Regions from separate parts of the Pseudalkalibacillus sp. A8 genome, predicted to be linked through region 1. Evidence: riboswitches for the same ligand, from Rfam matches in the RefSeq annotation. Region 1 holds a riboswitch; each other region holds the start of a gene.
What was found. Region 1 has a riboswitch for thiamine pyrophosphate ahead of ACJROX_RS06085 (SDR family oxidoreductase). Riboswitches for the same ligand answer to the same signal wherever they lie in the genome.
Positions count from the first base shown of each region.

Region 1 (7,915 bases):
GATGTCATCTTCGGTGGCCATAACCATGCTTATTCCAATGCAATTGTTGATGGTAAATTGATTGTCCAATCTTACTCTTATGGAACGGCTTTTTCAGATGTCGACTTGATGATCGACCCGAAAACGAAAGACATAGTAAAGAAGCAGGCTAAAATCGTGACTACATTCCATGACAGCATTACACCGGATGCTAAAGTAAAAGAAATGGTCGATCAATACAAGGAAGAAGTTGGACCGTTGATCAACGAAGTAGTCGGAGAAACTTCCGAACCAATTACGAGGGAACCAGATGAGAGCGGTGAATCCCCACTCGGTAATTTAGTAGCTGATTCCCAGCGTGCTTCTATGGAAACAGACTTTGCTTTCATGAATCCTGGTGGTATACGAACCGATCTTGATCAAGGAGAAACCACATGGGGCGAATTGTATACGATGCTCCCATTTGGCAACAACCTTGTGAAAATGACATTGACCGGTGATCAAATCAAGAAATTGTTAGAGCAGCAATGGAATGGTGGAACAAAACGAATTCTTCAAATTTCAGGATTGAAATATACTTGGGACAAATCAGCTCCCGAAGGCGAAAAAGTTCTTGATATGACTGATTCAGATGGAAGTCCTATCGATCCGCAAAAAGAATATACAGTAACCGTCAATAATTATATCGCTACTGGCGGTGACGGTTTCACGATATTGAAAGAAGGAGCAAATCAAGAAACAGGACCTCTTGCCCTAGATGCAATGATTGACTATATGAAGAATGAGAATAGTCCCATCGAAGCTCCTGTTATAGATCGCATTCAAGTAAAAGAATAAGCATGAGAGTGTCTGACCCCATCATTTTTGGGACAGGCGCTTTTTTCTTTTCAAGGGACCAAAGTATCTTTCATCCCATTCTACTTGTATTCACTCAAGGCATGACTGTCGGTTCAACAATGGTTAGTGTACGGTTGATCGTATCCATAAGGACATTTGCACCGATCGGAATTGCAGCTTTATACGTCCCATGACCGGAAGCGAGATTGGTCATAAGCGGTTTTCTGAGCGGCACCAGAAAATCATTGATCAGATCTTCATAAGTCTTCCCATAAGCTTCTACGCATTCCGTACATTCACCCATGATGATGCCTGTACAGTCATCCAGTTTCCCGGCTAACCTCAAGTGTTCAAGATAACGGTAAACCGTATTGATCGGTTCATGCGTTTCTTCCAAAAAGAGGATTTTACCCTTCGTATCGATCTCTGCTGGAGTTCCGAGCAAGCCGACGAAAGCGGTCAGATTCCCACCGACAATTCTTCCCGATACAATGCCAGGTACCTTCCCCACCAATTGCATGCCTGGGGGATTCGTTATTTGTCGTACTGGTGAGAATGTCGAAGTCATGGTATAGAACTGGTTGATATTGTACGGTGGTATTTCCGGCGTAAAATCAATCAGCATCAGGCTGTGAAAGGTTAATAGATCTGAAAACTGGTATAGAACGTTCAACAGGACAGTGATATCACTATATCCTGTAACGATCTTAGGATTCTGTTTGATAAGATTATAATCAAGATACGGAAGGATGCCTGCTACACCGACTCCACCCCGTGTTGGTAAAATCATTTTCACTTGTGGGTTCTGGAACATGCTCATCAAGTCTGTTACTCGCTCTTGCGGGGAGCCAGCAAGAAATCCGTCTACATCGTAAACATGATTACCGACGATGACATTGAACCCCATGTTTCTTAACGTATTGATCCTGGCATCAATCACTTCTCTTTCTAACGGACTCCCAAGGGTAACCACTCCAATCGTGTCCCCTCTTCTCAACATCCGTGGTTTCATTACCATATGTCCACCTCCAAGGTCATCCTTCCAATTGCGGAAGAAATGAACTAACTCTTATCATTTTATGGTGGACCCTCCGAGAAGTGAGTTGGACGTCTATATTTGTTTTAAAGATATTATTCTGGTTTTCAAGGTAATTTCAGATTTTTAAAGATAATTCTCATTTTTTAAAGTTGTCTCCGCTATTTTTAAAGATAAGGCTGTTAGTCTGAATTGTTGATAGGGCGAACCGTAAGCCTCCTCGCTGCGGGGTCTCTCCTGGATCGCGCTTTTCCCGCAGGAGTGGCGTGAATTTCTGCTTAAAAATCAACATCAAGATTTAACAGCACCAAAGATAAACAAGCTCTCCTCCAAAAACAGAAAAGAACTAACCCTTAGGCAGGGTTAGTTCACATGAATCTAACTAACGATTTCCGATTTCCATTTTATTAAGTTTTTTCATTTGTTTTTCATGAGCATTTTCTTGGGCTTCAATCCGGTCAGCTTCTACTTCAGCGGATTGTTTTTTCGTATTGGACAATGGCTTATCAACCTTCAGCTTCAATCCAGGTTCATTGTGTTTGATTTCGAAAGTAGCTCGGGTTGCGATCGCGGCCCCAGGCTGGCTGACATAGGGTACAACACGATAATCGGCTGTCCACTTTTGAGGTGTTATCGTGCAACGAACGTAGCCTCGGTAATCATTGAAAAATTTGATGTGTGGATTCTCAGCCAGGAATTGGGCTGTATCCTTCCGCTGTTCAGCCCCGTCCCCGCCAGAGGTAATGGATGTTCCGACAAATTCTGAGCCAAGGGTTTCTGAGTCAGGGTCATTATAATCCTTCTTGATATCCCCAGCCCAATTGGCATGCACATCCCCGGTCAAAACTACTAGATTTCCGACTTGGTTTTCACTGACAAAATCAAGTATTCGATCACGATTCGCCGCATATCCATCCCAGGCATCCATATTGTATTTTGGTGCATCTGCTGTATTGAAATTCAACTGATTGAAGAAAACCTGCTGGGCTAACACATTCCATCTAGCTTGCGACCTGCCAAGCCCTTCAAGCAACCATCTTTCCTGGTCTGCCCCAGTCAATGTACGATTAGGGTCCATCGATTCTTCATTGGGAGGTTTGATTCCGTCGCCATTCGCTTGATCATCACGGTATTGCCGGGTATCGAGTACATTGAATTCAACGAGATCACCGTATGTAAAGCGGCGATACAGATTCATGTCCGGACCTTGAGGAATGGATGATTTTCTCAGCGGCATATGTTCATAGTAGGCTTGATAAGCATTAATACGCCGCTGGATGAATTCTTCAACGGATTGTCCTTTTTCAGGTATTTCATCGGCATAGTTGTTTTCAACTTCATGGTCATCCCATGTTACGATCCAAGGACACGCAGCATGTGCGGCTCTCAAGTCTTTGTCGCTTTTATATTGGGCCAGTCTATTCCGGTAGTCGTCGAGCGTGATGATTTCCGGACCATTATGCGTACGTACATTACCTGTTTTGGAGATATATTCGTTTGGGCCGTATTCATAAATATAATCGCCGAGATGGAACACAAGATCGAGCTTTTCTTCTGCCATATGCCGATAAGCGGTGTAGTATCCATGCTCGAACTGTTGGCAGGAGGCGAAAGCGAAAGTCAGTTTGGATAGAGGTTGGCCCGGTGCAGGCAGTGTTTTGGTTTTCCCGACCGGACTGATTTCGTTACCTGCTTTAAAGCGGTAGTAGTATTGTTTATTCGCTTCCATGTCACCAACTTCTACATGTACTGAATGACCGAGTTCAGGGGTTGCAAGCTCCGTTCCTTGCTGCACGATTTTCCGGAAAGCTTCATCCTCAGCCAATTCCCATTGGACCGGTACATTATAATTCGGCATTCCACCGCCATTCAGTGGTTCCGGGGCAAGCCTTGTCCACAGTACCACGCTGTCAGATAACGGATCACCAGAAGCGACACCTAAAGTAAAAGGATAACTTGTAAATTGAGGAGCAGCTTCGACTCTCAAATTGTTCAAGGGCTGTGTCAGTGTCATACCCAAACCGACGACTGCAATTTTACTCACCTTATCCAAAAAGTCTTTCCGGTTCATAGATCGGTGCAATAATTTTTCAGAATCCTGGAACAAATCTTTTCGGTTCATCAGAAAATCTCCCTTCAGTATGTTGGTACACTTGGATTATAAGGAGGTTAGGTAAAACCAGTATGAATTTCTGATAAACTTCATTTAAAAATGAAATAGACAATCTTCATAAATATACCTACTAATGGACTACCGAAACGTATCAAGATTCATTTTAGGGTTCGATTTTCACTCCATTATGGAATTTAATGGTGATTATATAGGACATGTTACTTGCAGAATGGTAAGTCATTCGCAGTATTATCCAACCTTCTTCCATATACAATACCTTTATCGTTTATTTACAAAAGAATTACCCGTTAAGGAGTCTTGTTTCGACAAGTAAGTCCATCGATGACGAAACAAACGTAAAAACTGAAGAAATTGTTATCGTTCCTCAATTGATGCAATCTCATCGATATCCTCAGCGGAAACCTGTGAGAGGGCATTCAGGAATTCAACCTGGAAACTTCCTGGTCCCTCACCCCCTTTTCGTTCAGCTGCCATCTCTGCTGCTATACCATAGCTTGCTACAGCCGACGTTGCGGCCTTGACCAAATCTTTTTCCACTGCCGAAAAAGCTCCGATCACTGAACTTAGCAGACAGCCTGTCCCTGTGACTCTCGTGAGCATAAAATGACCGTTCCGTGCCACATAAGCCTTATCGCCATCGGAGATGACATCATCTACTCCAGTAACCACTACCACAAGACCCAGCTTCTCTGCAGCAGTTCGTGCTAGTTTTACAGAATCACGGTTCCTTTCCCCGGCATCCACACCTTTGATGGTCCATCTTTCTCCGATCACATTGGCTACTTCTGCGGCATTCCCTCGTAAGATCGAGATATCGATCTCTTTTAAAAGTTTCCGCGCTGTCTCTGTCCGGTAAGGTGTAGCACCAGCCCCTACAGGATCGAGAATAACGGGAACACCATGCTCGTTCGCCGCCTTCCCAGCAATGATCATCGACTCTACCACAGTTTCATCTAAAGTACCGATGTTGAGAACAACTGCCCCTGCAACCTTGGCCATATCTGCAACTTCCTCTTTCGCATAAGCCATGACAGGTGACACGCCTAAAGCTAACAGACCGTTTGCGGTGAAATTCGTCACTACCACATTCGTGATGTTATGCACCAGGGGCTTTTCCTTTCTGACTTTATCCAATGTGTTGGTAATAACGTTTTTATCCATTCTCTATCAACTCCTCTATCTGTCTACTTTTACAACTAGTTCATGACCAATCCACCATCGACCACTAAGTTTTGTCCAGTGACCGCCCTGCTCCAGGAAGACGCGAAGAATAAGACCGAATCCGCAACATCGTCGGGGGTAGTGACTTTTTGGAGTGGTGTGTTTTCTATTATTATCGCAAATACTTCATCAGGTGTAACCGCACTTGCATCTGTTTTTTCTAATAATCCACCAGAAACCATATTGACTGTAAAAGCAAGGAGTGCTCCTTTGCTCGTGTTATATTCATGATAGGCAACGACCGGGTTTTGGAAAAGGTTCGTCCCAATATTGATGACACGGCCGAACCTGAGCTCCGACATATCTTTTTTGCCTGCTTTCACTGTATTCAGGGCTGCTTTAACGCTACCTTCAAATGGGGTCTGATAGTCTTCCCACATGAAAATGTCTGCACTCTTCTTAATTGACAGCATCGAATCTAAAGGCCACCAATGCATTGTTCACGATGGTTGTGATCGGCTTTTTAAAATGATCCTAGCTTTATGGAACATTGCTTCCACTTCCTGAGGTTGTCTAATGTCTGCTTGAATGGCAATCGCTCTATCCTCACCGATTGTTTCAACAACTTGTCTCGCTTTTCCTTCATTTCTAAAGTAGTTGACTACTACTCTTGCACCCTCTCTGCCAAAAGCTTTGGCAATTGAAGCCCCAAGGCCTGCTGCTTCCTGTAATTAAAACGACCTGTTCCCGGATATCCAATCAAAACATCTCCTTCATAATCTTTTCATAAAGAAAACCTAAGCTTTTGCGAAAAGCTTGTTAAAAGTAAAAAGATCACCAGATATCTTAGTGACCTTTTAATAATTAATCTGCAAAAAGCCACTTCCCTACGCTAGTTCTACCTAGATCAGGTTCGAAGGGTCAGAGTATCCACTCCTCTCAGCAATCCATGCTCCCCTAGTGCTCAACCTATTTGAATTTAAAAAATTCATCATAGAAATCGATAGGGTCATAGTTTCTGAGTCGGTGGTTTAATAAAAGAAAAGAAAATGCCTCAGCATAGACGAACCGAATTGATCAGCCGTATAATTAGGTAGAAGACGTTTTTAATATGAATAAACACGTTGGTGATACTATGAAAAAAGAAACGATTCTAAAGTTCGATAAATCAATCGCCCGTAAAAAGCCGAACAACATCCACCAGAAGAAACCTTGCCCATTTTGTGTTACAGAAGGCCTTTCGGAATTATTGGAAACACAGGACTCGATCATCCTTGTGAAAAACAAATATCCCGTCGTACAGGATGCTTTTCAGACAGTGTTGATCGAAACGGATGATTGTGAATCTGAACTATCCGAGTATTCTAAGCCGCATCTTTTTAAATTGATTCGATTTGGAGTCGAGAAATGGTTGGAGATGGAGGAACAAGGGAGCTATCAATCCGTTTCTTTCTTTAAAAACTATGGACCTCTGTCGGGAGGATCTGTCCGACACCCGCATATGCAGATCATAGGCTTCAATGATGTAGATTACCGGGAAAACCTGAAGGAAGATTATTTTATAGGAGATGAAATCCATTGTTCCAACGGTGTCCAACTGAATCTATCAACAATGCCTATGATCGGTTTTACCGAATTCAATATCGTCATGAATGATGATCTCGCCGGAATCGACCAGGCTGCGGACTATATCCAGAAAACCGTACACTATATTCTTCATCATTATAATGGCCAAGGCTGCTCAAGTTATAATCTCTTTTTCTACCATTGGCTGGGTAAGATATTCATCAAGATCATCCCTCGATATCCCACAACCCCGCTTTTTGTCGGATATGGTTTTCGCCAAGTATTCAGCGATCCATTTGTTCTGATTGAGGATTTTCAAAAGTATTCTTTCTAAACGATTCGGGGGGCTAATTATGTCATCTCCAAAATTTCCTGTGGAAAAATCCGCACTTCGGAGATTCCTTTTATCTAAACAAGCTTTATTGGGGGCGGATCGTCCGCTTTCCTCCGCATTACAAATGATCAAGAAGCTTGAATGTGTGCAGCTTGATCCTGTGTCTGTCGTGGAACGAAATCAGCATTTAGTGTTGGGTGCACGTATTCCAGGGTATGAACCAAAGCATCTGGATGATCTCTTAGCGGGAGGAAAAGTATTCGAGTATTTCGCGAATGCTGCCTGCGTCATTCCGATGGAGGATTTCCCTATGTTTGAACCGACCCGCATCCGGATCCAACAAAATGTAGCTGAGTCGTTAGAAAAACAGGGGCTTGTGGTCGACACAGTAATGGAGCAATTGAGATCCGAAGGACCGCTTCCTTCCCGGGCTTTCCAATCGGAAAAACGAGTCCATGGCTACTGGGATAACAAGCTCCCAAAGACGAAAGAAACCTCGCTTGCACTGAATCTGTTGTTGGATTCGGGAATCATCCGAGTTGTAAAAAGAGAACGTACAGAGCGTTATTTTGATATTACAGAGGGGTCGATCAGCCCGGATTTATTGGACAATACTAGCGCAATGGATGAAGCGACTGCCCGGGAGATGCTGATTGAGAAATATCTCAGGGCGTATCGTGTCTTTGATCCACGTGACTTCAGGTTCGGATGGCAAAAATTGAAGGCTGCGGAACGTCGCGCAGAAGTTGAGCGGAGAGTTGCTGATGGAACGGTCATTCCTCTTGAAATCGATGGAGCCGAACGGCAGTATTACATGTTAGCTGAAGATTTGGATGAGCTTGAAAGGTTTGCGAGCAATGACCAGTCG
Region 1 covers NZ_CP174509.1:1,159,047-1,166,961, reverse strand. The annotation lists gene ACJROX_RS06105 (bifunctional metallophosphatase/5'-nucleotidase) at 1-816, shown strand, start outside; gene ACJROX_RS06100 (LD-carboxypeptidase) at 911-1,834, opposite strand; gene ACJROX_RS06095 (alkaline phosphatase D family protein) at 2,235-3,974, opposite strand; gene thiM (hydroxyethylthiazole kinase) at 4,341-5,147, opposite strand; partial or broken gene ACJROX_RS06085 (SDR family oxidoreductase) at 5,183-5,848, opposite strand; TPP riboswitch at 6,015-6,116, opposite strand; gene ACJROX_RS06080 (DUF4931 domain-containing protein) at 6,259-7,047, shown strand; gene ACJROX_RS06075 (winged helix-turn-helix domain-containing protein) at 7,067-7,915, shown strand, end outside.

Region 2 (7,915 bases), 1.1 Mb from region 1:
GGATTGCTGGTGTAGCAGCGGTCACCTTGTGGCCAGAAATTTTCCAGACAAAGGATGTCCCTGTACCGGATGTCATCAATCAACCATACACAACAGCTTACGAAAAAATAAAGGATGCTGGGCTCAATTCTGAAAAAGAGGAGCAGCCAAGCTCTGAGGTGGAAGAAGGGCATGTCATCAGGCAAACCCCGACACCAGGAACAGCCGTGAAGGAAAATGCGACGGTGAAACTAATTGTCAGTTCTGGCCCTGAAAAGTTTGAAGTAGAGAACTATGTAGGCCAAGGAGAAGACGATGTGAAGCGGACGAAGGTTGAGGATCTTTTCAAACGGGTCGATTATCCAACAAAAAGCAGTGAAGATGTTCCCGCTGGACAGATCATCGAACAAATTCCGGAAGCAGGGGAAATGGTCGTGCCGGGCCAAGAAGTTTTGATTTTATATGTCAGCAGTGGGCCTCCTCCATTTGATCTTGCAGACCTATCAGGAAAGTCACTTGAAGAAGCAAAAACGTATGCAAATGAAAATGGGCTCAACTTAAAAGAAGCTGAACGGGAGTATTCAGAGGATATTGACGAAGGGAACATCATAAGTACGAATCCGAATCCAGGTGAAACAGTGAGGGCTGGTGATGAAATTACCGTGACCGTTTCAAAAGGTGTACCAGAGCCAGTCACCATCAAAGATATGGTGGAGATAGAATTCAGCGATGATGATGCCGGTAGCGATGATGATGCCGGTAGCGGTGATGGTAATGGAAATGGAAATGGAAATGGAAATGGAAATGGAAATGGAAACGGAAACGATAAGGAACGAAAGAATGAACCGAAACAGGTCCGGATCGTGACGAATGACGCGAACGGGGAGCAAACGATTGTCGATAAAAAAATCTCTGAAACAGAAATGTTCGAAATCCCTTTGACCATAAAGTATAACGGTGAAGGTAGTTACAAAGTCTATGTAGACGATGAAGAGTATTATAATGAATCATATACGTATGAAGAAGCGAAAAACTTTCAGAATGGAGAGTAGATGAACTGCATGCCAAAAGGAACGATCATTAAAGCATTGAGCGGGTATTATTATGTGAAAAGTGAAGAAGAAAATGAAATCTATCAATGCCGAGGAAGAGGGAATTTTCGAAAACGAAAGTTGACACCTCTTGTTGGTGATGAAGTTGTATTTGAATCGACCAACCAGACAGACGGTTATGTTATGGAAATCTTCGAACGGAAGAATGAACTGATCAGACCACCTGTTGCAAATATTGACCAGGCACTTATCATTTTTTCCGCACGCCGGCCAAGCTTTAATTCGCTCCTTTTGGATCGGTTTTTAGTCCATATTGAAGCGAACGATATTCTTCCGGTTATTTGTGTTAGTAAACTTGATTTATTGACAGATGACAAGGAAATCGAAAAAGAGTTGGAGGTATACCGTAAGATCTGCTACCAAGTTATCGAAACTTCTTCTTTGGAACAAAGAGGATTAGGAGAGGTAAGAGCACTTTTTGAGGATAAGGTAACGGTCATTGCAGGCCAGTCAGGTGTCGGTAAGTCGACATTGTTGAATGCATTAAACCCTGAATTAAACCTGGAAACCAACGATATTTCTGATCATCTTGGAAGAGGGAAGCACACAACAAGACATGTCGAACTGATCCCTTTTGGAGAAGGGCTTGTAGCAGATACTCCTGGCTTCAGCTCACTGGATTTCATCGAAATCGAACCAGAGGACTTATCAATCTACTTTCCTGAAATGAGGGATCGCCGTCCGGATTGTAAATTTAGAGGGTGTACCCATATATCAGAACCGAAGTGTGCAGTAAAAGAAGCTTTGGGAAATAACGAAATCTCTCAATTCCGTTATGACCATTACGTACAATTTCTTCAAGAGATCAAAGACCAAAAACGGAGGTATTAGTCATGACTAAAATTGCACCATCGATCCTTTCAGCAGATTTCTCCCGGTTAGGAGAGGAAATAAAAGATGTTGAGGCAGGGGGAGCAGACTATATCCATGTCGATGTCATGGACGGACACTTTGTACCGAATATTACGATTGGACCGTTGATTGTCGATGCAATAAGACCTATCACGGATCTTCCACTGGATGTCCATCTGATGATTGAAAACCCTGACAAATACATTCCGGAATTTTCTAAAGCAGGTGCGGATATCATTTCTGTTCATGTGGAGGCTTGCCCGCATCTGCACCGTACAGTAAATTTGATCAAAGACCATGGTAAAAAAGCAGGAGTTGTTCTCAATCCTCACACACCAGTCAGTATGATTGAACATGTCATTGAAGATGTGGACCTTGTTTTGCTGATGACTGTGAACCCTGGATTCGGTGGTCAATCTTTCATAAACCGGGTTCTTCCGAAAATCAAGGAAGTTTCTGAGCTTTGTAAGGAAAAAGGATTGGAAATCGAAATTGAGGTTGATGGGGGTGTCAATCCAGAAACAGCTAAGTTATGCCGGGAATATGGTGCGAATGTGCTGGTGGCTGGATCTGCTATCTACAAAAAAGAAAACCGGAAGGATGCAATTGACGCCATCCGTGGTGTATAATGATTTAGAAATAAAAATATAGTAATGAAACCACTAGGGGAATCTCTTGAAGAGATTGAGAGTGGAGTGTATGCTCCTGACCCTGAGAACCTGAACAGGATCAAACCTGCGGAGGGAAGTTGGCTTTCAAGTGATTTATATTTGATGAAAGCAACTGTATCCCTATGCAGTTGCTTTTTAATTGTTCAGTCAAGGGTTCTTTACTGTAAGGGGAGAATAGAAATGAGAAATCGTAATTTATTGATTGCTGAAGTTGCAATTATGGCCGCTTTAGGGATTATACTAGGATTTATTAAATTGAGCGGTCCATGGGCTTTTGGAGGTTCAGTATCGTTGGAGATGGTACCTATTTTTATCATGGCTTTTCGTAGAGGGTTATTTGCTGGGGTATTGACTGGGATGTTGATCGGTCTATTGCAATTATTGATCAATCCGTATATCTATTATTTCTTACAGGTCATCCTAGATTACCCATTGGCATTTCTAGTCGTTGGATTGGCTGGCCTTGCAAGACCGAAGTGGAGCGATTCATTCGGTAAGAGAGTATTGTTGATCATTGCAGGTACCTTTATTGGAAGCATACTCCGCCTTACAAGCCATGTCATTTCTGGGGTGGCATTTTTCGCTGATCAGGCACCTGAAGGTACACCAGCATTTACCTATTCCTTCATGTATAATTTTTCTTATATTGCACCGACATTTATTCTGACAGTGATTCTATTAGTTCTTTTATCAAAAACAGCTCCTAAGTTGGTTCATGGAGAGTGACCTTATTGAAGACGATTTGTTTAGTTTCTGGAGGACCTGAATATCTTCTGCCCGATCGGCTCCAATTGGATGATGCATTGTTTATAGGGGTGGATGAAGGGGTCCTTTACCTTCAAAAAAGAGATATAAAGCCAATAGCCGCCTTCGGTGACTTTGATTCTATTTCAGGTGAAGAATTTACCAGACTTCAAGAAAAACAAATGGAACTCTATACATTCGAATGTGAAAAAGACATGACAGATCTGGAACTGGCACTAAGATGGACGATAGAACAAAGGCCAGAAAAAATCATTTTATATGGCGCAACAGGCGGCCGTTTGGATCATGAATTGATCAATATCCAACTCTTGAAGGTAGGTTTGGAACACAAGATAGAGGTGGAGATTGTAGACCGGGATAACATCATCGTGATGAGGAGTCCGGGGTCATATACAATTGAAGCGAGTCATGAATTTCCGTATGTTTCTTTCCTTCCATTTTCCCCGCTCGTAACAGGCATGACGCTTGTTGGTTTTCGTTATCCGTTGGAGGAGGCGAAGATAGAATGGGGATCGACCCTTTGCATTTCAAATGAGCTTGTAACAAAAAAAGGTACTTATTCATTTGATGACGGCATAATTATGATGATAAGAAGCAAAGATCGAGATGGAAAATTACAAACTCCGGGTACTATTTCTAAGTAGACGAATATACTTAAATAGAATGTTAAATTTCCGAAGGGGAGTCTTCTGGAAACTAACGTTGGAGGAGGCGGAATCATGAAATTTTATACCATCAAGCTGCCAAAGTTTTTAGGCGGATTCGTTAGGGCGATCTTAGGATCATTTAAAAAAGGGTAACAAAAAAGCACCAACTCAGGTGCTTTTTTGTTTCATCATTCATGGAACTGCGTTGGTACGGAAAACGGGAAGATACGTCGTCCATCCTGATTATCTTTAAAAATGAAAGAGAAAATGGAACAAATTAGAAAATATCTTTAAAAAATCAAAAATATCTTTAAAACAAGCAAATCATCTTTAAAACGCGCACTAAACTCGAATACCACCATAAAAAAGGACTGGCTCATCATAAGAATGAACCAGTCCTTTTTCTGCTTTTGATCAGACACGTTCTACTTTGCCTGACTTCAAGGCACGAGCAGATACATATACACGTTTCGGTTTACCGTCAACAAGAATACGAACTTTTTGAACGTTCGCTCCCCATTTACGTTTAGTAGTGTTCAACGCGTGAGAACGCTTGTTTCCAAAGTTTGTCTTCTTACCAGTAACAACACATTTTCTAGCCATGATTGGTACCTCCTTTATTGCAAATAAGAAAATTGAATAATCTCATTTAGTAAACTTTTACGAAAACACTACATTATAGTAGCATGAGATATAGAAGAATGCAACAATGTTTATCAAGTTTATTTACTTGACACACCTAATCTTGATTCCATGATATATTCTTTCAAAATGAAGGATATTATAGTAAAATGACACTAGCCATAGGTCATTATAATCCAAGGGAGGATTCTGCATGTCTATAGAAATGAAAACAAAGTACGGAGAAATTGATATTTCTAACGATGTTATTGCTACAATTGCAGGTGGAGCTGCGATAGATTGTTATGGTATTATCGGAATGGCCTCGCAAAAGCAAATTAAAGATGGCATAACTGAACTTCTAGGCAGAGACAATTTCAGCCGTGGAATTGTGGTGCGGCAAGAAGAGGATGAAGTACACATAGACATGTATATCATCGTCAGCTATGGAACGAAAATTTCTGAAGTAGCTCACAATGTACAAACAAAAGTGAAGTATACGCTTGATCAGATGCTCGGACTATCAGTAGATTCGGTCAACATTTTTGTTCAAGGCGTGAGGGTGACGAACCCGTAACGAGGAGGAAGGATTCGTGACAGTTAAGAAGGTAGGCGGGAATAAACTTTCCCAAATGTTCATTTTCGGAGCGGACAACCTGAACAAAAACGTAAAAATGGTAGACGCTCTAAATGTTTTCCCAGTCCCTGATGGGGATACTGGTACAAACATGAATTTGACTATTACGTCAGGTGTTAAGGAAATCAAAAATATTACAACTGATGATGCGAGCAAGGTTGCAACTTCTTTTTCAAAAGGATTGCTCATGGGGGCACGAGGTAATTCAGGTGTCATCCTGTCCCAGTTGTTCAGAGGCTTTTCAAAAGCGATCGAAGGTAACAGCGAAATTGACACGAAACTGTTTGCTGAAGCTTTTGAAGCTGGCGTAGGAACTGCTTATAAGGCAGTAATGAAACCGGTGGAAGGGACGATCTTGACCGTAGCTAAGGATGCTGCCAAAAAAGCGACGAAAGCTGCTCGTAAATCAGACGATATGGTTGAAGTCATGAAGCAAACATTAAAAGAGGCAAAAGAATCCCTGGAACGTACCCCGGACTTATTGCCAGTCCTGAAAGAGGTAGGAGTGGTCGATTCTGGAGGTCAAGGTCTCGTCACGATCTATGAAGGATTTTTAGCTGTACTTGAAGGGAAAGAGCTTCCAGAGGTCAGCAGCTCAGGTCCATCGATGGATGAACTTGTGAATGCAGAGCACCATAAGGCACAGAGCCATATGAAAACAGAAGATATCCATTATGGATACTGTACAGAATTCATGGTGAAATTCAAATCTGAAAAAACGAAGGAGAACCCTTTTTCTGAAGAGGAATTCAGAAACCGACTCAGTGAGCATGGTGATTCTCTACTCGTCGTTTCTGATGAGGATCTCGTCAAGGTTCATATACATACGGAAAAGCCAGGAGATATGCTGACTCTCGCTCAAACGTATGGTGACTTGATTAATATAAAAATTGAGAACATGCGGGAACAGCATACGGCTATTTTAGATAATGAAGACAAGCCTGGATCAACAAAGAATGTCGAATCTCAAGCTGCAAAAAAGGAATTCGGGATCATCACTGTTTCGATGGGATCTGGAATTGAAGAGTTGTTCAAAAGTTTGGGAGCCACCGTCGTCATTGCCGGAGGGCAAACGATGAATCCAAGTACAGAGGATATTGTCAAAGCCATCCGAGAGGCGAATGCTGAAAAATTGATCATCCTTCCGAATAATGGGAACATTGTCATGGCTGCTGAGCAGGCAGCAACAGTCGTGGATGAAGAAGTTGCAGTAGTAAAAACGAAAACGGTTCCACAAGGTATTTCTGCCCTGCTTGTATTCAATCCGAGCTCTTCACTTGACGACAATCAATCAGCGATGACTGAAGCGGTCAAACACGTGAAATCGGGACAAATCACCTTTGCAGTACGGGATACGAACATTGATGGTGTTGAAATCAAGGAAAACGATTTCATGGGAATCTTCGATGGGAAGATCGTTACGGCAAAAGGTACTCAAAAAGAAGCTGCCGAAGCGCTGTTATCAGAAATGATCAACGACAAAGATGAAATCGTCACCATCATTTTCGGCGAAGATGTCGATGAAGCTGAAGCAACTGCACTTGGTGACTGGATCGAGGGGAATTTTCCTGATGCTGAAGTTGAAATCCATCCAGGCAACCAGCCGATATATTCGTATATCATTTCTGTAGAATAAACGCATTGAATATTCCTACCATGATCAGACGGTTCCTGACAGGGTAGGAATATTCTTTATCTGTCAGCTCTGTTAACTTTAGTTCTCTATACAAATGGGGGAATCACAAATGAAGTATAAAAGCGTTTTTGATATCATCGGCCCAATCATGATCGGACCATCAAGCTCGCATACCGCGGGAGCGGCTCGGATCGGACGGGTTGCCCGGTCTTTGTTCGGTCGTAAACCTGAATGGGCTCATATTTCCTTTTACGGTTCTTTTGCGAAAACGTACCGGGGGCATGGTACGGATGTGGCGATCGTCGGCGGGATTTTGGATTTTGATACATTCGATGAACGGATTAGTGAATCGTTGAAAATCGCTAAACAAGAAAAGATAAAGATCAAAATGTCTGAAGAGGAAGCTTTGACCGATCATCCGAATACGGCGCGGATCCGGCTTGGAGATAAAGATGGGGATCTGGAAGTGGTTGGTATTTCCATCGGTGGCGGAAAAATTGAAATTGTCGAGATGAATGGATTCGAGTTAGGATTATCCGGGAATCACCCTGCATTATTGGTCGTGCACAACGATCACTATGGTGCCATTGCCGGCGTAGCCAATCTATTAGCCAAACACCAGATCAACATCGGACATATGGAAGTCGGTAGAAAAGAAGTCGGCAGTGAAGCATTGATGACAATTGAAGTCGATCAAAATATCGAACACGACGTTTTGGAAGATATCGAAAAACTTCCACACATAATTAAAGCGACACGTATTCATGATTAAAGAGAAGGGTGGTATGAGTTATGTTTAGGAATGTCAGTGAGTTGGTGGAACTTGCAGTTTCTAAAAATGTTCCGATATCAGAAGTGATGATCGAGCAGGAAATGGAAGTGACCGGCAGATCCAGGGAAAAAGTGATGGAACTTATGGAGAAAAATCTAGATGTCATGGAAAAGGCTGTGGAACGCGGAATCAGAGAAGGTGTGAAATCCCATTCTGGATTGAC
Region 2 covers NZ_CP174509.1:2,256,681-2,264,595, forward strand. The annotation lists gene pknB (Stk1 family PASTA domain-containing Ser/Thr kinase) at 1-1,031, shown strand, start outside; gene rsgA (ribosome small subunit-dependent GTPase A) at 1,041-1,922, shown strand; gene rpe (ribulose-phosphate 3-epimerase) at 1,925-2,572, shown strand; TPP riboswitch at 2,598-2,706, shown strand; gene thiT (energy-coupled thiamine transporter ThiT) at 2,795-3,340, shown strand; gene ACJROX_RS11740 (thiamine diphosphokinase) at 3,346-4,023, shown strand; gene spoVM (stage V sporulation protein SpoVM) at 4,099-4,179, shown strand; gene rpmB (50S ribosomal protein L28) at 4,441-4,629, opposite strand; gene ACJROX_RS11755 (Asp23/Gls24 family envelope stress response protein) at 4,862-5,224, shown strand; gene ACJROX_RS11760 (DAK2 domain-containing protein) at 5,241-6,920, shown strand; gene sdaAB (L-serine ammonia-lyase, iron-sulfur-dependent subunit beta) at 7,030-7,692, shown strand; gene sdaAA (L-serine ammonia-lyase, iron-sulfur-dependent, subunit alpha) at 7,713-7,915, shown strand, end outside.
Region 2: it holds a riboswitch for thiamine pyrophosphate, as region 1 does, so the genes downstream of both, thiT (energy-coupled thiamine transporter ThiT) here and ACJROX_RS06085 (SDR family oxidoreductase) in region 1, are expected to answer to the same signal.

Region 3 (7,915 bases), 140 kb from region 1:
CCGCTTTTTTCAAAGCTTGCTGATTCGTACGGTTATAAAAAATTCTTCATACTGGGGATGACGATATTCCTGATCGGATCATTACTATGTGGTCTATCTTCCTCCATGCTTTTCTTCATCATGGCAAGAATGATCCAGGGACTGGGAGTCGGGGCATTAGGTCCTGTGACCATAGCTCTTATCGCAACCCTCTTTTCTATCGAAGATCGAGGGAAAGCGATGGGAATGTATGCAGCCATCCAATTGCTTTCAAATGTTCTTGGTCCTATTCTTGGTGGTATGGTTGCTCAACGATTCGGTTGGAATTGGGCATTTTACATCGTGATCCCATTTAGAGTCTTATCCATACTTTTCATATACCGTTTTACAGATCCGCCAACAGCATTCAATAGGTCACTAAAATATTTTGATTGGATAGGTGCTTTTATTCTTGGCGCTTCTATTGCAATGATGATTCAAGCATGGACACGTCTTGGTGAAACGGGATTCGATAGCATTACTCTGACTTTATTCATAGCAAGTATCCTTCTTTTACTCTTTTTCGTTTTTCAAGAAAAGAAGCATGAAGATCCTGTGATTTCACCAGATCTAATTCGGATCAGGAACGTCCAGCTGGCAAACATCAGTGCTTTCCTAGTCGGTATATTGATGTATAGAGCCATTGCCATATTGCCTCTTTACGCGAATCATGTTCTCGGGTCTGGAGCAGTGAATAGCGGCAAATTGCTCATTCCACTCATGGCAGGCATGGGGCTCGGCGTAATCATCAGTGGCCGTATCATCAAACGATTCAGCTACAAATCGATAAGTGTAGTGGGTTGGATCATGTCCTGTATAAGTTTGGCTGCATTGAGTGTTATGAGTATGATACAGGAGTTCAACTTTATTTCATATATCTTCATTTTCCTTTTAGGATTCGGTCTGGGCATTCTTCTTCCGACATTTTTGCTTCCGGCTCAAAATGCAGTCTCCGAGAGTAAACAAGCGGTTGTCGGTGCAATGGTACAACTTAGCCGGAATAGCGGTGGTGCGATAGGGATTCCAATATTGACGGGACTGCTTGCTATTTCTGATGGTTCAGGCAGATCAGGAGGCTACTGGTTTGTCTTCATGTTCTTGACTGCTAGTACTGTGATCGGACTGATCCTTGGCTTACAGTATAAGGGATCTATAAAGGAAGAAATGAGTCAAGGTACAACAAATCCTTGATAGTACCGGATTTTCTTTAACCAACCGTTCTTGATCACTTGTATTAAACTAAAATAGAATTCTGTCACAAACCTTGAAGTGAGCCATTCCCAGCTACTTCAGGTTTTTTTATGTAGAGCCCGCAATTCAACTACCAAAACATAATCGATATTTCTACACCTTGTTGTTTGAAAAAAATTGAAAGATGGGATTGAAAATTACAAAAAATGAGCGTATGCCCTGATAAAAAGAGATGCCAAAAATTAAAGCACATTCCCTGAAAATACTTCCTGTCTTGATTTGATGAATTCATAGTAAAGGACCGTAATTGTCTGGATAATCAAAAATACCGCAAATGAGTAAGGAAGTATATAACCTTTCTGGAATTGAATGATATCCAGCAATGTAAGAAGCCAATTTACTCCTACCGCAACGAAGCTCCACCCTATTACATACCAAATAAAGTATATTTATTGATATCGAGTGTTCATAAAAATAGACAAAGAAATAACCAAATGGACTGAATAAAACATAATAGAGGAAATCGAATAATTCATAGTTTTGGACATCATTTACCTTATAAAAGTCCATTTGCCCCCCACCTATTGTAAAATCCAACAACATTCCACTCGATAACCCCCATAATAAACTTAAATATGTAATTTTACGAGGTAATCTCTTCGGAAGAAGCCAGACAATGATAAATGTTATTATCAACATAAGTAAAATACTGATTTCATTTTTATCAAAATTTTCCCATAGCATTATGATTCATTCACCTCAAGCTAGGTTTTTTCCAAGCTCTTTGTTTTTGAAGGGTTATTCTATTAAAGTTGGCTAGTATAAAATTATGAATTAACTATATCGCCTTTTATTTTACCGGAATTTCATGTATACTGAAATGCAATTGAATAAGCAATAACTAGGGGAGTCCAATAGTTTGGGCTGAGAGAGAAACACATTAAAGTTTCTTGACCCTTTGGACCTGATCTGGATCATACCAGCGTGGGGAAGTTAGATATAACCTCTTTTATTGAGATGATACTTCTACATATGAAGCCGGGTCCATGCATTTTTGGGATCCGGCTTTTTTATGTTCAGCTTTCATCTCATGCCGTTGTCTTGTTCTGGATCTCGTCCTTTAAATCATAACAAAGGAGAGATTGATTAATGTCAGCAACCTCATTGAATGAAAAAAACATTTCCATCATGTCAAGTTTCTCAGGTAGTAAGAAAGTTTACGTACAAGGTTCAAGACCTGATATCAAGGTTCCGATGCGCGAAATTGAATTGAATCCGACAACAGGTTCTTTTGGTGAAGAAGAAAATCTGCCAGTACGTGTCTACGATACAAGCGGTCCTTATACGGATGATGATTATTCAGTAGACATTACAAAAGGCCTTCCTTCACTTCGAAGCAGATGGATACATGAACGGGGCGATGTTGAAGAATATCAGGGTCGAGACATAAAGCCTGAAGATAATGGTTATCGTGATAAAGATGACCCTCGTGCCAACCATAACGTATTTCCTGGTTTAAAACGTAACCCATTACGTGCAAAGAAAGGAAGAAATGTTACACAGCTCCATTATGCAAAAAAGGGAATAATCACTCCAGAAATGGAATTTATCGCATTAAGGGAAAATATGGATCCCGAATTTGTACGGGATGAAGTCGCAAGAGGCCGGGCGATCATACCCTCTAATATCAACCATCCAGAGACAGAGCCTATGATCATAGGACGTAATTTCCATGTTAAAATCAATGCGAATATTGGAAACTCAGCTGTTTCTTCTTCCATCGAAGAGGAAGTTGAAAAAATGACTTGGGCGACACGCTGGGGTGCTGATAATATTATGGATTTATCAACAGGGAAAAACATTCATACAACCCGGGAATGGATTGTTCGAAATTCAGCCGTTCCTGTCGGTACCGTTCCTATTTATCAAGCTCTGGAAAAAGTTAATGGTATTGCTGAAGACCTTACATGGGAGATTTACCGCGATACCTTGATTGAACAAGCTGAGCAAGGTGTTGATTACTTCACCATTCATGCGGGTGTCCTTTTACGATATGTCCCGTTAACAGCGAAACGTTTGACAGGAATTGTTTCACGGGGCGGTTCAATCATGGCACAATGGTGTCTATATCATCATAAAGAAAGCTTTTTATATACCCACTTCGAAGAAATTTGTGAAATTATGAAAACTTATGATGTTGCATTCTCTTTAGGAGATGGTTTACGTCCTGGGTCCATTGCAGATGCGAATGATGAAGCGCAGTTTGCAGAACTGGAGACTCTTGGGGAGTTGACACAGATTGCATGGGAGCACGACGTACAGGTCATGGTCGAAGGTCCTGGACATGTGCCGATGCATCTTATAAAAGAAAACATGGATAAACAACTTGAAGTTTGTAAGGAAGCACCATTCTATACCCTTGGACCTCTTACAACTGATATAGCACCTGGTTATGATCACATTACCTCTGCTATCGGTGCAGCAATGATTGGTTGGTATGGAACAGCCATGCTTTGTTATGTCACACCAAAGGAACATTTAGGCCTACCGAATAGAGATGATGTTCGTGAAGGAGTCATTACCTATAAAATCGCTGCCCATGCTGCTGATCTGGCAAAAGGACATCCAGGTGCACACAAAAGAGATGATGCCTTATCAAAAGCTCGATTTGAATTCCGCTGGAGAGATCAATTCAATCTATCCTTAGATCCTGAAAGAGCATTGGAATATCATGATGAAACTCTACCTGCGGAAGGTGCAAAAACAGCACATTTCTGTTCAATGTGTGGACCAAAATTTTGTAGCATGAGAATCTCACAAGATATTCGTAATTATGCGAAAGAAAACAAACTTGATACGAAGGAAGCGATTGATAAAGGTATGAAGGAAAAAGCAGAAGAGTTTAAGCAATCTGGAGGTAGTATATATCAGTAACTTTCTGAGGAGGTTATATTACGGTGGATGCTCAAAAAATCGAAGAGGAAATTAATCAATACAAAGCTCATCTTGCTTTTTTAGAGAAACGTCTAATAGATTTACAGCAAAATTGTGATCATCATTTTCAAGGTCATCAAAATTATGAAAAATGTCTAAAGTGTAATAAAGTCAATGTTTTATATTATTGATATGTGAGATTCAAGAACCTTGTCTTATTAAAATTAAGGCAAGGTCTTCTTGTTTTCATAATCCATAATGGGTGACGAGCCATTACAAGATGCTCATCACTCGCCCCCCCTCTCATGGAATAACTCTTAAAATCGGGTAAGTCTAAATCAATTCAATAGTGACCCATTCATCGTATATTTTCCTTGTAATCTATGAATATATGTTCCAATTCAGCACAATTTTCATTAAGATTCCGATTTCACGTTTAAAATGTTAGGTTCAATGAGGTCCGTATCCGGCGGGATATACCCGAGTTGTCTTCCTATTTTTACAATTTGCCCTTTATGGTGAAATTCGTGTGTGACGGTATGCGTAAAAAGCCATAATGCGGTAAACTCCGCACTACCACCACGCTTAAAGGAAACGTTAATGGTGTGATCCCATTCGTCTTTAAATTCATACAGAAATTCATGAACAAGGTCATCCGTTTTTCTAAAAACCTCGCGCATTTCTTGTACGTTGTTAACGGACTCCTTTTTTATTTCGGGTAGTGATTTTCCAAGGGCTCGATTTCCCAACCATACCCGATAACAATCGGCTACATGAACGTGAAGACTGCAAATAGAATCTCCACCAAATGTCTCAAGCTCTTTCACATAATCTGTTGGTGCCAAAGATTCACAATAACGAAATAATGATTCCCTTGTGCGTTGGATCCAATCATACTGGCTTACGAATACATCCATCTTCCCGCTCTCCTTTTAAAAATGATTTTTGACTAATCTCCTCATAGGTTAAATGATGCGTACATTAAAAAATTCCCATTGTATATATTCCATAAATAAGGAAGTAATCCTTTGGAGAGTTTCAATACCTTTCCTTTAAATCGGAATGACTTCTTATTGGATAATAACCTCATTATTAAAAAAGGCAGACATTCGATTGGCTGCCTTTTTTTACCTATACGAAAGTCCCCATAGTTAACAAGTAAAATTCAGGCTTACTGAAAGTTGGGTTTCGACGGTTTATATTTCCCTATCACTACCTGATGGAACCGATTCCAACTCAATTGTATTTATAACCTTCTGAGTGTTCAACCTGCTGTTTCTATCTTATTTCCTATCTTTTCACCACCATTCAACAAAGTTTTATAGTTTCCAGAAATCAACTAAATCTATTGGACCATATTATGTCAATAAATGTCGGGATTTTATAAATTCACAGAGAAGGAGTCTTTTTAAGATAATAGAATAGGTATCGTGCAACAAGAAAATAAACTTGAAGGGATGAAGTAGATGAAGAAAGGTTTGTTACTATTTTTAGGTGTTTTACTTGCTTTTTCATCATTTAGTTTCAGCGCATTTGCATCACAGAAAGAAACATCCAGCTCAAATCAGGCATTTTTAGTTGTTTTTAAATCTGAAAACAGCCTGCCTGCAAATTACAAGTCAATCATTGAGAAGGCTGGGGGAGAAGTAACGTATGAGGTAGCCAAGATTGGAACAGTTGAGGCTACAACTTCCAATCCTGCTGCATTTATTAAATCATTAGTAAAAAATACAAATGTTGCGAGCCTTGCTCCAGCATTGGAAGTCTCTTTAAATCTACCTGAAGTTGAAGTGACTGCTGCTGACGTTGAGCAAAGTGGATTACAACCTGTACCAGCTGACGAAAGCATTTGGGAAGCTGGCTGGCAATGGGATATTGAGCGAGTAACGAATAAAGGTGAGAGCCATGCCCTTTCAGGCGGGAGTAAAGATGTAGTAGTCGGTATTATCGACACTGGCATTGATTTCGACCACCCCGATTTAAAGGATAATATCGTTCCTGGTTCAAAAACTTTTGTCCCTGGAACCACTGATGCATGGGATTTCAATAGCCATGGTACTCATGTTGCTGGAACAATCGGTGCAAATGGCCGTATTAAAGGTATTGCACCTGAAGTTGGACTCCGTTCATACCGAGTGTTCGGTGCTACAGGTGGTGCACAGCAAATTTGGATTACAGATGCTATTATTGCTGCTGCAGATGACGGAGTTGATGTAATCAACATGAGTTTAGGGGGTACAAGAGTAGTTGGTCAATGGTATTACACAGATCCTGCGACAGGCGAGAAGATCCGTTTAGGTAATGACGCTGCTGATATGGTAGCTTACAACCGTGCGATTCGTTATGCTACGAATAAAAATGTAACAGTTGTTGCTTCTGCAGGTAACGACGGTCAGGATTTAAGCAACCCCGCAAAGCTAGCTGATTGGTATAATGCTACTTTAGATGCGAATCCTGCTACAGCTGCTTATGATGTGCAAGGTGCTGCATTTAAGGTACCAGCGCAAATCCCTGGTGTAATTACTGTTTCTGCTTTAGGTGGAGGATTTGGTACAGAGGATCGTCTTGCATTCTACTCTAATTATGGAAACGGAAATATCAATCTATCTGCTCCAGGCGGGGATTTAGGCCCTGACTATAATGGAACACGCGTACCTGGTGACTACAAATGGTTGGTATTAAGTGCTGTTCCGACTTATTTAAATTCTCCAGTTGGAAAAGAACAATTCGGTACACAAGGCTACGGCTGGAAGGGCGGAACTTCGATGGCTTCACCACAAGTTGCTGGTGTAGCTTCTGCATATATCGCTAAAACATATGAAGAAACAGGAAAGAAGCCATCTCCAAGCCAAGTACAAACACACTTACAACAAACTGCGGATGATTCAGGTAAAAACGGCTATGATCCAATCTTCGGTCATGGCGTAGTAAATGCATATAATGCGGTAAAGTAATATATTAAAAGCCCTTCAGTGGTGAAAAAGGCCAGTTTTATGGTGTAGATTTAATAATGTAAAGAAAACGGCGTGCCAACAGACATCAGTTTGGGCATACCGTTTTTTAATTTTAATCTCAAAATGACAATAGAAAATTGGTCGTTACTTCTTTAACTAACGCCTAAAATATCGATCTGAATATTTGATCTGCATTGATATTAAACAAGCAGTCCTAACGGGAGAATACTTAATTCAAACATTACACTTAATCCTCAATAAAAAGCTCAAACCTGGTTAGAGTTTGAGCTTTTTTTGTTAGACCTCTGGTATTGGAATAAGGTTTTATTTAACCTTAAAGATAAAATTTTTACATTTGATACAATAACTCTGGCCCTTATGTAGTATACCTATCGAAGTCTTTTATTCCGTTATTTTTTTGTTAGGGCAGGAACATCATTCCTCTCATTCATCTATATCTTCTAACAATTCACGTTGTTAACGTATTCCTAAAAAAAGAACCACGCTCTTAAAGAGACAGGGCTTCTAGTTGTTCAAGGCTATGCTTATTCAATAATATATAATTTCTTAGTTAAAGTCTCCTATATGAAGTTAGTAAAAAGGCCAATCCCTTATGTATCAAGGGATTGGCCTTCAATATGATATTTGATTATTTTCTTAAGGTTTTTAAAGCACCGCTCCAAGCAACAACTTGGTCAAGCATTGCATTTACGTTATTAAGATGCAATTCAGCTGGTTTAAATGTAGTATAGTTTTCAAAGTCGGTAAATAAGGACAATGTAGGATGTACACGGACATCTGCAATCATTAATTCACCC
Region 3 covers NZ_CP174509.1:1,295,780-1,303,694, reverse strand. The annotation lists gene ACJROX_RS06830 (MFS transporter) at 1-1,209, shown strand, start outside; gene ACJROX_RS06825 (hypothetical protein) at 1,498-1,908, opposite strand; TPP riboswitch at 2,103-2,217, shown strand; gene thiC (phosphomethylpyrimidine synthase ThiC) at 2,359-4,143, shown strand; gene ACJROX_RS06815 (serine protease) at 4,167-4,334, shown strand; gene ACJROX_RS06810 (DinB family protein) at 4,560-5,060, opposite strand; gene ACJROX_RS06805 (S8 family serine peptidase) at 5,610-7,097, shown strand; gene ACJROX_RS06800 (NADPH-dependent FMN reductase) at 7,747-7,915, opposite strand, start outside.
Region 3: it holds a riboswitch for thiamine pyrophosphate, as region 1 does, so the genes downstream of both, thiC (phosphomethylpyrimidine synthase ThiC) here and ACJROX_RS06085 (SDR family oxidoreductase) in region 1, are expected to answer to the same signal.

Region 4 (7,915 bases), 540 kb from region 1:
TTACTCCATTCGACATAATCGCGGTCGACAATCGTAAGCTTGCCGACACCGGCGCGGACGAGCGCTTCAGCATTCCCTGTCCCGAGTGCGCCTGCTCCAACAATAAGGACATGCTTTTCCCTTATTTTCTGCTGTCCTGCTTCTCCGATCGGAGTGAATAACGTTTGCCTTGAATAACGACCGGTCAACCGATGCTCATCCCTTCAGCAGGGCTACTCGCAGTTGCATAACGCTTTTTCGGGATCCGACCAGCTTCGAACCCGAGACGGCCAGCTTCGATGGCAAGCTTCATCGCTTTCGCCATTTTTACCGGGTCTTCTGCTGCGGAAACCGCTGTATTCAAAAGCACGCCGTCTGCTCCTAGTTCCATCGCGTAGGCAGCATCAGCAGGTGAACCAATTCCAGCATCAACAATCACAGGGACGTTCGACTGCTCGATAATGAAGTTTAAGTTCAAAGGATTGATGATTCCCTGACCTGACCCGATCGGAGAAGCTCCTGGCATGATCGCATGGGCACCTAGTTCTTCTAGACGTCTCGCCAGGACGACATCATCAGACGTATAAGGCAGTACAGTGAAACCTTCCTTCAATAATTCCTCCGTCGCTTTCAATGTTTCCATCGGATCCGGTAGCAACGTTTTGTCACAGCCGATGACTTCGACTTTGACCATGTCACAAAGACCCGATGCTTTTGCAAGTTTTGCATGACGGACTGCTTCTTCAGCGGTTTTCGCCCCGGCGGTGTTCGGTAAGAACGTATACTTCTCCAAGTCCAGTTTTTCTAAAAAGTTGGGCTGGCTCGGCTCGAAGATGTTCATCCGCCGTACCGTGAACGTCAGGATTTCTGTCTCCGATGCTTCGACCGCTTCCTTTTGCACATCAAAGTTCGGGTATTTCCCTGTTCCGAGCAACAACCTTGAATTGAATGAATGATTTCCGATTTTTAACATCTCAACCGCCTCCTACGAATTGTACAATCTCAATTTTATCCCCATCCTTCACTTTCGTTTTCGAATGGTGGTCTTTCTCAAGAATCGATTCGTTATGCTCGATCATCAACACACGTTTTTCCAGCTGGAAGTGTTCAATGAGATCTGAAACGTGCTGAACTGTATCCGGCACGGTGACCATTTCACCATTGATCTTCAATTTCATTATTTATCAACTCCTATTGCACTTTCACTGATTTCCGGTTAATTGGAAAAGCTGACATCCAATCCTTCCCGACTGCAATGCCATCAATGAGATCTGCCATGATCTTCCCAGTAACCGGAGCCAGCAAAATACCATTACGGTAATGACCGGTCGCCACAAACAGATTCTTCAATTCCGGATGTTCACCGAGATAAGGCAAAGCATCCTTCGTTTGCGGGCGAATCCCTGCCCAGGCTTTCTCCCATTCAGCTTCACCTAAACCAGGCAGGACCTTTTTTGCAGCTTCCATCAACAATGAAATCCCTTCAAAAGTGACCGTTTCATCAAAAAGTCCTGGCCTCTCGGTCGCCCCGATGATCAATCGTCCTCCAGCCTTCGGGACAATGTAGCAATCCTCTGAAAAAATCGTTCCGTTTATGAGACGTTTACGTGTTTTGACAGAAAAGCACTCCCCCTTGACAGGATAAGTTTCGAGATTGACGTCCGCTTCCTTCAATAGGTTTTCGCTCCAGGCACCGCCGGCCACGACAACATGGGCAGCACTGATCAGTCCGATATTTGTATCGACACCCTTGATTTCACCAGCCTCTTTTACAAAACGATGGACTTCTGTGAACTCACGGATCTCAACACCTAGTGTCATTGCGGCTTGCGCCAGTGCTTTCGTCAATTTGGGTGCGGAAACCTGTCCGTCGTTCGGAATGTTCATGGCGCCAAGCACATCTGTCGTCAATGCGGGTTCTCTTTTTTGAAGTTGTTCCGTAGTCACCCAAAAGGCCTCTTCCCCTAACTGGTTTTGAGCTTTGATCAACGACTGGAGCCTGGCCACTTGGTCTTCTGTTCCAGCCACTTTATAGATACCATTTTGTTCATATTCGATATCGATTCCGGTCAGGGTTTTAAGCTCAGCAGCTAAGTCAGGAAACATCGCCCGGCTTTCTTTTCCCAATCGGAACAGCGGGCTGTCTTCCTCAAGCTCTGTCTGGGCACCGAGCATGCCTGCTGCCGCGCTTGAAGCTTTTCCCGCGATCGATCCTTTTTCTAGAACGACTACTGACTTTCCTCGTTTTGACAAATTGTAAGCGATCGAACAACCGATGATCCCTGCCCCGATGACGATCACATCATAATGAGCTCGCATTCTTTTCCTCCTCTACACGCATTTTTTCCTTGTAGGCTCTTACAGCTTTCAGCGGATTTTCAGCATTTAAAATGCCAGACATAACGGCGGTGCCGCTCGCTCCAGCTTTGAGGACATCGGGCGTATTCCCAGGCTTGATTCCCCCGATCGCAATTACCGGTATGCTCATTCTTTGAGCCAGGACCCCCAACTGCTTCAATCCTCTCGGCTCAAGGCCTGGCTTGGAGGCTGTTTCAAAAATGTGTCCGTAGATGAGATAATCCGCTCCCTCGTTTTCAGCCTTCAATGCTTCTTCCACGGAATGGACCGAACGCCCGATTTTTAACAGTGGAAAGGATTCTCTCACAACTGATACTTCTAAACTATGATTTGCCAGCTGGACTCCTCCTGCTTCTGATACGATGGCAACATCCACGCGGTCATTGATGATGATTTTTTTAAGGGGGACTCCGCCTTCTAACATCAGTTCAATGGCCATTATGTGTTCCCTCGCTGTCCACGTTTTCTCACGGATATGAATAAAATCGACATGATCATGGATGGCGCTGACAATCTCGGAAAACCTGGGTGCAAATTGACTACCTGTCGAAATGACATGCAATTCATGTTTCAAAGAGCCTTCACCTTTCTTTCACTCTAGTAACGGACGTCTCCTACCGGGAAGAGCGGCCAAACGACCGAAAGATAATAACCTAATAGAATAATTACGCCAAGGTAAGCAACGAATATACCATCGTTTACCGAGAACCCCAATTTATAGTAGTAGGTCCGTCCTCCCACCCCTGTAAAACGTTTGGCTTCCATTGCGACCGCGATCCGGTGCGCCCGTCGGATGCTTTGGGATAACAACGGAATCGAGTAGGACTTGATTTTAAAATAGAATGCTCGAAGTCCTCTCTGCTGTTGGACGCCTCTTACTTTCATCGCATTCCGGATCGTCAAAAATTCCTCGACCATGATCGGGATCAACCGGAGACCCGCCATGAAGCTATATGCATACTTCGGATTCAGCTTCACCTGCTGCATCAATGAATAAAACAAGTTGACGGGACGCGTGGTAAGCGCGAAGGTCAAACCAAGCGTTGCAAAAATCAATGCCCTGAAACCGAGATGAAAGCCTCTGTAAAAGCTCTCTTCCGTAATATGGACCAGACCCCACTTCACCCATGTCGTATCACCTTTCCCGAACAAAATCATCGAGGAGGAAGTCGAAATGAAAATGATCAGAAACGGAATCAACAGAAGGCTGATCCGCTTTTTCGGATGGCCGGAAAAGAACCAGAGCAAAATCAAGGCTCCGATTGTAAGGTTGATCAGCCAATTGAGCTGATGCACAAAAAGGACGAAGATGAAGAGGATCATCATGGTGAACAGCTTCAGTGTCGGATTGATTTTATGAAGCCAGGTTTCATTAAAGTTAAGATCCATTTCCATCCCTCCTAGGCATGTGCATGCTCCCTGACCTCTATGTGGACGTCACGTGACAGTAATCCGTTTTCAATTGTCCAGACCCGGGTAGCGAAATGCTCGACGATATTGGTATCATGCGTCACCATGAGAATCGTAACGCCAGCCTTCCGATAATCTTCAAGCATCTCCAACAACGCGAATGTGTTTTGCGAGTCCTGGCCGAACGTCGGCTCATCCAACAGCAATATCGGCTGGCCCTTCACAATCGAAGCGGCGACACTCAATCTTCGCTTCTGTCCCATCGAGAGATGATAGGGGTGATGATTTTGAAATGGAATGAGTCGGAAGCGATCAAGCAGCTCGAGCACCTTCTTTTGAATGACCACCTCGTCAAGCTTCTCTAGCCTCAATCCATAAGCGATTTCCTCATAAACCGAGTTGGTCACGAACTGGAACTCCGGGTTTTGAAAGACGAAGGTCAGATGATTTGCAATCTGTTTTCCCTTTTTAATTGGGTTGCCGTGAATTTCATACATTCCTGCTGTCTTGATAAATTGCATGAGCGCGTGTAACAGCGTGGACTTTCCTGCTCCATTTTCACCAACAATTGCAATCCACTCTCCTGCTCGAACCGTAGCCTTTTCTACTGAGATAAAAGGCTTCTTCTTCCTGTAACCTTTAAAATTGTTGAGATGAAGCACAACTTCCTGATTGGATACTGCGTTTTTTTTCAAAGGTCGGCCGCTTAAATAGTCCTGCCAAACGCCAGGATACCAGATACCCTGCTCCTTCATCGTTTTCCGGTAATTTTTCAGGACCCAATCCTTCTCGCCATCTGCAATGATCTCGCCCTCTCCATTGAACAGGATGATACGATCGACCAGATCTAGAACATGATCCAGCTTATGCTCCACGATCAACAGGGTTTTATCCGTGCTGATCGCTTTGACTGTTTCCCAAATTTCTTCAGTCCCTTGAGGATCGAGTAAGGCTGTCGGCTCATCCAGAAACAAGACATCGGGCTCGAGAGCAAGAATCGAAGCGATCGCCAGCCGCTGTTTCATCCCTCCAGACAGCGTATGGATATTGGTATGAGGATCAGCCAGTTGTAACCCTACTGCTTTTAAAAGTGTTTTGATCCTGTCGGGCATATCTTTACGCGGTACTTGCAGGTTTTCGAAAACGAAAGCCAGCTCCTCGTCTGCATAAGGCATACAAAGCTGCGAATCTGGATCCTGGAAGACATAGCCCCAGGATACGGGTTTCTGGATTTGATCAGCTTTCATCGGAACCTCGATCGATTTCGGGATGATACCCGACATGACTTGCAGCAAGGTCGATTTTCCACAGCCGGACGGTCCAAGTAAAAGGACTTTTTCCCCTTTTTCAATATGGAGCGATAAATCTTTGAAAAGCAACTGTTCGTCACCCGGAAACTTGAGACGGAGATTTTCAAGTTGGATCATCGAATCACCCCGCTACTGATCGAGTGCATCGTAATCTTTCTTTGATGCCGGGCGCACCAGGTTCGTCACCCCGGTCTTTTCGAGCGCTTTCACGAGATAATAGGCAGCCACTCCTGCTATAAGAATCGACCCGATGATACGGAAACCAAGGAAAAGGCTGAGGTTCCACAAAGCAAGATCCTCGATATAGCCTTTGTAATAATCCATGATGATTGAACCGATTGCTGAACCGACTGCCGCAAGACTCACAACCGTAACATCAAAGCGCTTATACCGGAATGCCATGAAGACGAGCTCAGCAAACAACCCTTGCACGACACCAAATAACAGCACTTCAAGACCCCATTCGGATCCGACCAGGAACTCGCCGGATGCGGCAGCGACTTCTGCCAGGAAAGCGACCCCTGGTTTACGGATGATGAGGAACGCAACGGTAGCTGCCATGAACCACATTCCATAAATCAGTTGATCGATGTGGAGCCCAAGTGGTTTTACAAGGTAATAGAGCGGACCCCACAGCTTATAAACAATTCCGAACCCGATGGCTATGACGATTGTAACGAGGATATCTGTCAGCTTCAGACCTTTGTTCATGATGTTGCACCCTTTCCTGTTCCTGCGTGTTGTTGGAGGTCGATCGGCCATTTTTGTAAGGTGTAGGCCATTTCCCAGAACTCAAATTCATACTGGCTGCTGATGATAAAATGCTCTTTCATCCGTTCGCGGTCCGACTCCGTCACGTTTTCAGCGATCTGGTCGAATCTGTGGATCTGTTCCTCTACAAGCTCGCGGAACCATTCCCCGCCATACGCGGCAATCCATTCTTGATAAATCGGTTCATCAGGTTTGAATCCTTGGAGTCGTTCACCAATTTCATAATAAAGCCAGTAACACGGTAAAATCGCAGCGATGATATCCCCGAGATGGCCAAATTGCGCCGCACGGTACATATGGGATGTGTATGCATACGCTGTCGGTGCTGGTTGGAAGGTGAACCGTTCTTCGTCTGTGATCCCGAGTTGTTTCGAAAAATTCTCATGCAATGACAACTCCGCTTCGTAAGTACCTTTTGCATGGGACGCCATGCTTGCTGTCGTTTCAATGTTCGGTGATTTCGCTGCACCCAACGATTGAACCCTCGCAAAATGGGACAGATAGTAGGCGTCCTGCAGAACGTAATACCGGAAGTTCTCAAGCGGGAGTGTTCCATCAGCGATCCCTGTTACAAAAGGATGCTTAAAGCTCGCTTCCCAGATCGGATCTGCTGCTTTCCTTACGTGCTTTGAAAAAGACATGTATATTCCTCTCCTTTTTCCAGACGACCCACGATTCTGCAATTATTTCAATTAAAAAACCACTTTCTTTTTTCAAGAAAGTGGTTGGTTGAGTGTAGAATCGGTCCATAGTCGTTATGTAACCCTAACCACCACTTCCCTACGCTGGTATAAACCAGATCAGGTTCCAAGGGTCTTAAAGCTACACTTTAATCTCAGCCTTTACGAGAAGGCCCCCCTAGTGGATCGTCTTGTATAGTATTTTCGATGTAATCGTAACATGTATAGCCAAAAAGTCAAATGATTTTTCAGGAAAGAAGATTTTCATCCAGTAAAATCGCTACCGGAGCGATTTTTTCTGCTATTGGAGGTCTGGGGGTGCGATTTGGGTATCGCGATAGGATTCCAAAATGAAAATTGTCACGACATGTCCATCTAGCGCCTACTTCACGAGCGAATTTTTAAAAGCATAGATGACGGCTTGTGTTCGATCCTGAACTTCAAGTTTGTCGAGGATGTTGCTGACGTGGGTTTTCACTGTTTTCAACGCGATCACCAGCTCATCGGCAATTTCCTGGTTCGTCTTACCCTCCGTTATCAGCATCAAAATTTCGAGTTCCCGGTTCGTCAAATCTTCATGAGGAGGCCGTACATTGCCACGACGCATTTTCGTCATCATTTTACCTGTCACTTCAGGCTCAAGAACCATTTCCCCGCGATATGTGGCACGGACCGCATCAGCAATCGTACTTGCCTTCGAGGTTTTCAGCATGTAACTCGTCGCTCCGCTTTCAAGTGCCGGATACACCTTCTCATCATCAAGAAAACTCGTCACAATGATGATCTTTGCTTCAGGCCATTGGTCGATGATCTGTTTCGTCGCTTCAATCCCGTCCATCTCTTTCATGACAAGATCCATCAGAATCACATCCGGGCGCAGCTCAAGAGCTAGATCGACCGCTTCCCCGCCATCTCCTGCTTCACCGACGACTTCGATATCCGGTTGATTCGACAGATAAGCCGCTACACCGATCCTCACCATTTCATGATCATCTGCAAATAATACTCTAATCATCGTTTTCATCCCCCTCTCGTATGACAGGAATCCTTACTTCCAGCCGTGTCCCCTTGTTCGGCACGCTGATGATTTTCAACGTCCCGCCCAGCTCTACAGCACGTTCATGCATGTTTTGCAGTCCATATGAACCTGCCTTGCTCGATTCCACATCAAAGCCGACTCCATCATCGACAACCCGCATCAGGACGGTCCCTTCACGTTCGATACATAACACCTCAAGTGAGTTTGCCTTTGCATGACGAAGCGTGTTGGACACCGATTCTTGTAAAATCCGGAACAAGTGGTCCTCCACACCTTTTTTCAAAGGAATCGATTCTAGCTTCCAATCGATCTCAAGCGGAACTTTTTGTGATAGCTCCATCAGCAATTCCTTGATGCCTTCTTCAAGT
Region 4 covers NZ_CP174509.1:615,922-623,836, reverse strand. The annotation lists gene ACJROX_RS03275 (thiazole biosynthesis adenylyltransferase ThiF) at 1-188, opposite strand, end outside; gene ACJROX_RS03270 (thiazole synthase) at 185-952, opposite strand; gene thiS (sulfur carrier protein ThiS) at 954-1,157, opposite strand; gene thiO (glycine oxidase ThiO) at 1,171-2,298, opposite strand; gene tenI (thiazole tautomerase TenI) at 2,282-2,911, opposite strand; gene ACJROX_RS03250 (energy-coupling factor transporter transmembrane component T family protein) at 2,935-3,732, opposite strand; gene ACJROX_RS03245 (ABC transporter ATP-binding protein) at 3,738-5,174, opposite strand; gene ACJROX_RS03240 (ECF transporter S component) at 5,187-5,768, opposite strand; gene tenA (thiaminase II) at 5,765-6,469, opposite strand; TPP riboswitch at 6,589-6,698, opposite strand; gene ACJROX_RS03230 (response regulator) at 6,891-7,523, opposite strand; gene ACJROX_RS03225 (sensor histidine kinase) at 7,516-7,915, opposite strand, start outside.
Region 4: it holds a riboswitch for thiamine pyrophosphate, as region 1 does, so the genes downstream of both, tenA (thiaminase II) here and ACJROX_RS06085 (SDR family oxidoreductase) in region 1, are expected to answer to the same signal.